2 regions of the Paracoccus sp. pheM1 genome follow, and region 1 is predicted to be linked to the other one. Evidence: riboswitches for the same ligand, from Rfam matches in the RefSeq annotation. Region 1 holds a riboswitch; the other holds the start of a gene.
The links. A riboswitch is a leader RNA that binds a small molecule or an ion and turns the genes downstream of it on or off. The one in region 1 is predicted to bind thiamine pyrophosphate.
Positions count from the first base shown of each region.

Region 1 (3,397 bases):
CGTTTTCCGAGCCGTGAATCACGTAGCACACTGAAAATCAATGCATCCTGACCCTAGACGCACGTTCAACCTCCTGGAATTCAAAGCGTTGTTTGCGACTCACGAGGAAAACGCAGCAATCTGTATCGTGAACCCATTCAGAACATTTGAGGCGTGAATATGTATCACCCGCTGACCCGGAAGCACTTGTACAGCGCAACAAGGGTTTCTATGTATTTTGACGAATACGGTAACGAGAAGTCTGCTTCCGGTACGGCATTTTTCCTAAGGACAAGCGCCGGAAAGTTGTATCTTGTATCAAACAGGCATGTCTTCGATGCAAGCTACAGTGACCCCCGCAAGAAAAATTGGGCTTTGAGAAAGGTAGTCGCTGCGGGATATTGTGACGGAAATCTGCTGCCGTTTGATTTTTCCTTTAGCCCACCACAGATTCTGTTTCCAAAAAATGAGAAGGAAGATGTTGCCGCGGTTGATCTGAGCAATGTCAGAATTGACGGAGCGTTGCCAGGCAGCGTGGTACCGATTGAGGAAAGCTACTTAGCGGCAGACGCCGACTTTTCCGAGGTAGATATCTCCGACATTGTGGCTTTCCCAGTGTATCATGGAGCGTCTAATCAGCCGGTAATGCGAACCGGGTGGGTGGCAAGTGATCCATCGCAGAATTTTATCGGGCATGGTCTCAGCGGCGACGCAAGGCGCATTGCAATTGAGGGATTCTCATGGGGCGGCTATTCTGGCTCACCTGTTTTTACTTTAGATAGAGGACTTCAGTCTGGCGCCGGCATTACTTACGGCGGCGGATTTCGAGGAAGTAAAATGATTGGCGTGAATGCTGGCCACATAAAGGTTGCGGATGGGTCGGGCGCACATGCTGGACTATCGTATCTTATTAAAAGCAGTGTTTTAATTGAGTTGCTTTCTTAAATGCCAACGTGAGGTCTTTGCTGATAGATTTCTCCTGCTCATGCAGGCTGCGAATGACCGCTCCGGTCCCGCAAAGCGGACTAGCCGCCCCCTCAAAACACCCCGCGCCGCGCCAGATCCTCGCCCAGCGCCTCGGCGCTGGTAAAGCGGATCGCGTCGATGCCCAGCGCGCGGGCGCCCTCGACATTGGCCGGGCTGTCGTCGATGAAGATGCAGTCCTCGGGGCGCAGCCCGTTGCGATCCATCAGCAGCCGAAAGATCGCGGGCTCGGGCTTCAGCGCGCCGACCTGGCCCGAGACCAGGATGTCGGCGAACAGCCCGCCCAGCCGGGGATGCAGCTCCAGCGCATGGGGCCAGGTCTCGGCCGACCAGTTGGTCAGCGCATAAAGCGGCACCCCGCGGGCCAGCAGCGCCTCGGCCACCGCCCAGCTGCCCGGCACGGTCTTTTCGATGGTGACGGGGAACGCCGCCAGATAGCCGGCCAGGTGGCGCGCCTCGTCGCCATGGGCGGCGCGGGCGGCGGCAAGCCCCTCGGCAAAGCCGCGCCCGCCGTCCTGCATCCGGTTCCAGCCGGGAAAGTCGATGCGGGCCATCCAGGCCTCGGCCTCGGACCGGCTGGTGAACACATCCGCAAAGGCCAGCGCCGGATCCCAGTCGATCAGCACCCCGCCCAGGTCGAAGATCACGCTTTTCATCGCATCCTTCCGCATTTCGCCGCGCCCAGATCGGCCGGAAATCCCGGCGCTGTAAAGCCCGAAAACCGCGCCGCGCGCCCTGCCATGCTGCCGGCAAGGCCGACGGATCCGCGACAGCGAGGGGCCGGCCGCGCGCGGCCCTTGCAATGCGGGGCGCCGGGGCCTAGTGTCGCGCGGAAGACTCATACACTTGGGGAGCCCCGCACGGGGCTGAGAGGTGCCGGGCACCGACCCATCGAACCTGATCCGGGTCATGCCGGCGTAGGGAAGGGTAGAGTGACGCGGCCCGCAATCCCAGGCCGCCACCCATCCGCCCAGCGTCCGCGTGCCCGGCCGAAACGAAAGGCGGGCCATGTCGGGATTGCAGCCCCATCCCATCGCACTGACCATCGCCGGCTCGGACAGCGGCGGCGGTGCCGGAATCCAGGCCGATCTGAAAAGCTTTTCGGCGCTGGGCGTCTATGGCGCCTCGGTCATCACCGCGATCACCGCGCAGAACACCCGCACCGTCGCCGCGGTCGAACCTGTCAGCCCCGCCATGATCGCCGCCCAGATCGACGCGGTCTTCGGCGACCTGGACGTGCGCGCGGTCAAGATCGGCATGGTCGGCGGCGTGGATGCGATCACGGTCGTCGCCGGCCGGCTGGCGGCGCTGCTGGCGGACAACCTGGTCCCGGTGGTGCTGGACCCGGTGATGGTGGCGAAATCCGGCGACGCGCTTTTGCCGGACGAGGCCGTCTCGGCGCTGCGCGAGCAGCTGATCCCGCTGGCGACCGTGCTGACCCCCAACCTGCCCGAGGCCGCGCGCCTGCTGGACCTTGCCCCCGCCGCGACCCCCGAGGAAATGCGCCAGCAGGGCGAGGCGCTGCGCGCCCTGGGCGCCGCCAACGTGCTGATGAAGGGCGGCCACGCAACCGAGGACAGCTGCACCGACCTGCTGATCGGTCCCGAGCCGCTGGTCCTGACCGCGCCGCGGCAGCAGACGCCCAACACCCATGGCACCGGCTGTTCGCTTTCCTCGGCCATCGCGGCCGGGCTGGCGCAGGGCATGACGGTGGCGCAGGCCGTGACCCGCGCCCATGGCTGGCTGCAGGCCGCCATCGCCCGCGCCGACGAATTGTCGGTCGGGCTGGGCCACGGCCCGGTGCATCATTTCCACGCGCTCTGGAGACAGGCATGAACCAGATCACCATCCTTGGCGCCGGGGTGATGGGGCTTTGCATCGCCACCGAACTGGCCCAGCGCGGCACCCTGCCGCGCATCATCGACCCGGCCGGCAAGCCCGGATCGCAGGCTTGCAGCTGGCGCGCGGGCGGGATGCTCGCCCCCTATTGCGAGGCCGAAAGCGCCGAGCCGGTGGTGCTGCGCCTGGGCGTCGATGCCGCCGACTGGTGGCAGGCGAACGGGGCCGAGGTCATCCGCCGCGGCACGCTGGTGCTGGCGCCCTCGCGCGACCGGGCGGAACTCGACCGTTTCGCCCGGCTGACCGAGGCGCATCAGCCGGTGAGCGGCGACGAGATCGCGGCGCTGGAGCCGGAACTGTCCGGCCGCTTCCCGCGCGGGCTGCATTTCGCGACCGAGGCGCACCTGAACCCGCGCGCCGCCCTGCTGGCGCTGCGCGACCGGCTGGAGGAACGCGGCATCCAGATCGAGACCGAGGGGACGCCCACCGGCCTTGTGGTGGACGCGCGCGGCTTGGCGGCCAAGGACGAACTGGCCGACCTGCGCGGCGTGCGCGGCGAAATGCTGGTGATCCGCTGCCCGGAAGTGACCCTGAC
Region 1 is NZ_JAGXCX010000001.1:2,511,599-2,514,995, reverse strand. It holds gene KF941_RS12785 (hypothetical protein) at 160-924, shown strand; gene KF941_RS12780 (HAD family phosphatase) at 1,017-1,619, opposite strand; TPP riboswitch at 1,801-1,904, shown strand; gene thiD (bifunctional hydroxymethylpyrimidine kinase/phosphomethylpyrimidine kinase) at 1,972-2,799, shown strand; gene KF941_RS12770 (FAD-dependent oxidoreductase) at 2,796-3,397, shown strand, end outside.

Region 2 (3,397 bases), 1.4 Mb from region 1:
CCTGACCGCGACCTATGCCCGGATGCGCGCCGAACGCGAGCGCGAGGCCGCCGACGAGATCGCCCGCGGTGGCGAGGCCGCGCAGCGCGTCCGCGCCGCCGCCGACCGCACCGTGGTCGAGCTGACCTCGGAAGCGCGCAAGCGGGCCGAGGTGGTGCGCGGCGAGGCGGATGCCCGCCGCAACGCCATCTATGCCGACGCTTTCGGCCGCGATCCCGAGTTCTTTGCCTTCACCCGCTCGATGACCTCCTATGAGCGGGCGCTGAAGGGCGAGAACAGCTCGCTGGTGATCCAGCCCCAGGGCGAGTTCTTCGACTATCTGCGCAATGACGGCGCGGACCGGGCCAATCCGGTGCCGGTGCCGACGCCCGCCGCCACCGAGCCCGAGTCGGAGTCCGAGTCGGAGGACGAGCCGCAGACCGAAGGCGCGCTGCAACCGGGCGAGACCCCGGCGCCGGCCGAAACCGACCGCACCGGCCAGCCCCTGGGCTCCAGCGCCGGGGTGACGCTGACGCCGCTGCCGGAATCGCTGGCCAGCCCGCCGCAGGAAGAGCCGGTGGTGCCGCCCGCCGCGACGCCGGCGCCGGCCGACTGATCCGCGGGACGAACAGCGCAAAAGGAAAGGCGGGACGCGGCTTGCGTCCCGCCTTTTTCATGCCGGGGGCCGACGGTCACTCCAGGCCGATGAGCTTGCTGTCCTGCCGCTGTTCCTCTTCCGACAGTTCGCGCTGCCATTCCCGCCAGATCGAGACCAGCAGCGCCATCAGCACCGGACCGACGAACAGCCCGACGATGCCCATGGTCTTGACCCCGCCGATCAACCCGAAAAAGGTCGGCAGGAAGGGCAGCTTGACCGGACCGCCGACCAGGACCGGGCGGATGGTCTTGTCCACCACGAACAGCTCGCAGGTGCCCCAGATGAACAGCGCCGCCCCGGCAAAGGGCGTGCCGCTGGCCACCAGATAGGCCGAGACCAGAGTGAAGGACAGCGGCGCGCCGCCGGGGATCAGCGCCATGAAGCCGGTGATGACGCCGAATGTCACCGGCGAGGGCACGCCCGCCAGCCAATAGGCGATGCCCAGGATCACCCCCTCGCCGATGGCGATCAGCGTCATGCCGGTCACGGTCGAGCTGATGGTGGCGGGCACCACGCGCGACAGCCGGCTCCAGCGGTCGGGCAGGATGCGGCGGCCGACCTGGTCGATCTGCGCCACGATCCTGTCGCCGTCGCGGTATAGCACGAACAGCGTGATCAGCATGAACAGCAGCGTCAGCGCCAGGTGGAAGGCCAGCGTGCCCGCCGTCACCGCGCCGCGATAGATCGCGCCGATGTTCGAGCCGCTGACCAGCTGCACGATCTCGCTGATGCCGCCGGGGCGGCCGACATAGGTCTGCCAGTTCTCGTCCAGCCAGTCGCCGACCTGCGGCAGCTCGACCATCCAGCCCGGCGTCGGCGCGCCCGAGCTGTTGACCACGATCGCCCAGTTGATCCAGTCGCGCAGCTCGCGGAAGGCATAGATCAGCGCCATGGCGATGGGGATCAGCAGGAAGCAGACCAGCACCAGCACCAGCAGCGTGGCCGCGCCGGTGCGGCCCAGGTTCAGCTGGTGGGCCGCGCGCTCGCGCAGGGGCCAGCTGGCCAGCGCGATCACCATGGCCGCCAGCACCGGCACCAGGAAGCCGTGGAAGAAGTAGATCGAGGCCGCCACGATGGCCAGCAGCAGCCAGCGCGCGGCCGAGATATTGGTCAGCAGGGGCGGCCGGTGCAGGCGCAGACCGACCTGTTTCGGGCTTTGCTGCAGGGCAGCGGCGGCGGGGTTCGGCTCGGTCGTGGTCGTGGGTTTCGGCATTTCGCCTGTCGTCATGGTTCCCGGTCCTGACTGCGGGCGGCTCGCGCGCCCGCCCTGTCGCAACGAGATAACATCTGGCCCCCGGCTGCAAGACGGAATGCCGCCTCGGGCCCGGCCGCTCCCGGATTTCCCGGCTCACGATCCTGTGGGCGGCGCGTGACAGCCGCGGCCATCCGCGCTAACCTGGCGCCACCAAGGGGAGCCCCGGCAAGGGGCTGAGAAACCGCTGGCCCGGCGCGACCTGCAACGGGCGGCGCGGTGACCCTTTGAACCTGACCCGGATCATGCCGGCGGAGGAATGGGAATGACGCACCTGCCTTTTGCCGGCCTCACCGCGAGGCCGCCGCACCGACGGTCTCGCCCCCAAGCCATGAGGGCATGATGACCGAAAGCTTCTTTGAGACCCTGCGCCGGGAATGCGCGACGGAATGGTCCGCCGCCGTCGGCCACCGCTTCGTGCGCGAAGTTTGCGACGGCAGCATCGCGGATGCGGCGATGGCGCGCTACCTGGTGCAGGACCACCGTTTCCTCGACGCCTTCCTGACGCTTCTGGGCGCCGCCATCGCCTCGGCCGACCGTTTCGAATCGCGGCTGCGCTTCGGCCGCTTCGCCGGCATGGTCTCGGGCGAGGAGAACGACTATTTCCTGCGCGCCTTTGCCGCGCTTGGCGTAGGCGAGGCGGACCGCGCCGCCATTCCCGACAGCGCCCCTACCGCGGGTTTCCAGGCACTGATGCGCGAGGCGGCCGAGACGCGCGCCTATCCCGCCGTTCTGGCGGTGCTGAACGTGGCCGAGGGGCTCTATCTCGACTGGGCCATGCGCGCGACCCAGCCGCTGCCGGCGAATTTCGTCCATGCCGAATGGATCACGCTGCACGACAATCCCTTCTTCCGTGATTTCGTCGGCTTCCTGCGCGACGAATTCGACCGGGCGGGCCCCGAGGCCGCAGAGCAGGCGCGGGACTTCTTCCGCCGCGCCGTCACGCTGGAACTGGCGTTTTTCGACGATGTTTTCGCTGCTTAGCGATCAACCCTCGATGATTTCTATCTCGGGCGGGCTGCCGGGCGGCCCGCTTTCGCGATAGTCCAGCACGATGCGCGCCAGTCCGGCCGGGGCCAGGCGCTGGAAGGTGTGGCGCATCTCGGCCAGGCTCCACCAGCGGAATTCGCGGATGGTGGCGGCTTCGGGCGCGTCCTGGATCGCCGGGGTGAAGCCGGGGGTCTCGACCAGGAAATAATCCTCGGACTGCCGCCAGCGCTGCCGGTGCAGCGTCATGGTCACGCGGCGCCGCCAGACCAGCGGGCCCAGGGCGGGCAGGGCGAAGCCCAGCTCCTCGGCCAATTCGCGGCGCAGGGTCTGTTCCGGCGTCTCGCCCGGCTCGATGCCGCCGCCGGGGGTGATCCACCAGTCGCCGCCGCCGTAATCGACCCGCATCAGCAGCACCCGGTCCTCGGGCGTCAGCAGAATGGCCCGCACGGCCTGCCTGTCGATGATCCGCATGTTCCTTGCCCTGAAAACGCCCGGCCTGCCGGGCTAGCGCATGCCCG
Region 2 is NZ_JAGXCX010000001.1:1,103,255-1,106,651, forward strand. It holds gene KF941_RS05455 (protease modulator HflC) at 1-595, shown strand, start outside; gene KF941_RS05460 (AI-2E family transporter) at 672-1,865, opposite strand; TPP riboswitch at 2,036-2,166, shown strand; gene KF941_RS05465 (TenA family protein) at 2,229-2,873, shown strand; gene KF941_RS05470 (NUDIX hydrolase) at 2,877-3,350, opposite strand.
Region 2: it holds a riboswitch for thiamine pyrophosphate, as region 1 does, so the genes downstream of both, KF941_RS05465 (TenA family protein) here and thiD (bifunctional hydroxymethylpyrimidine kinase/phosphomethylpyrimidine kinase) in region 1, are expected to answer to the same signal.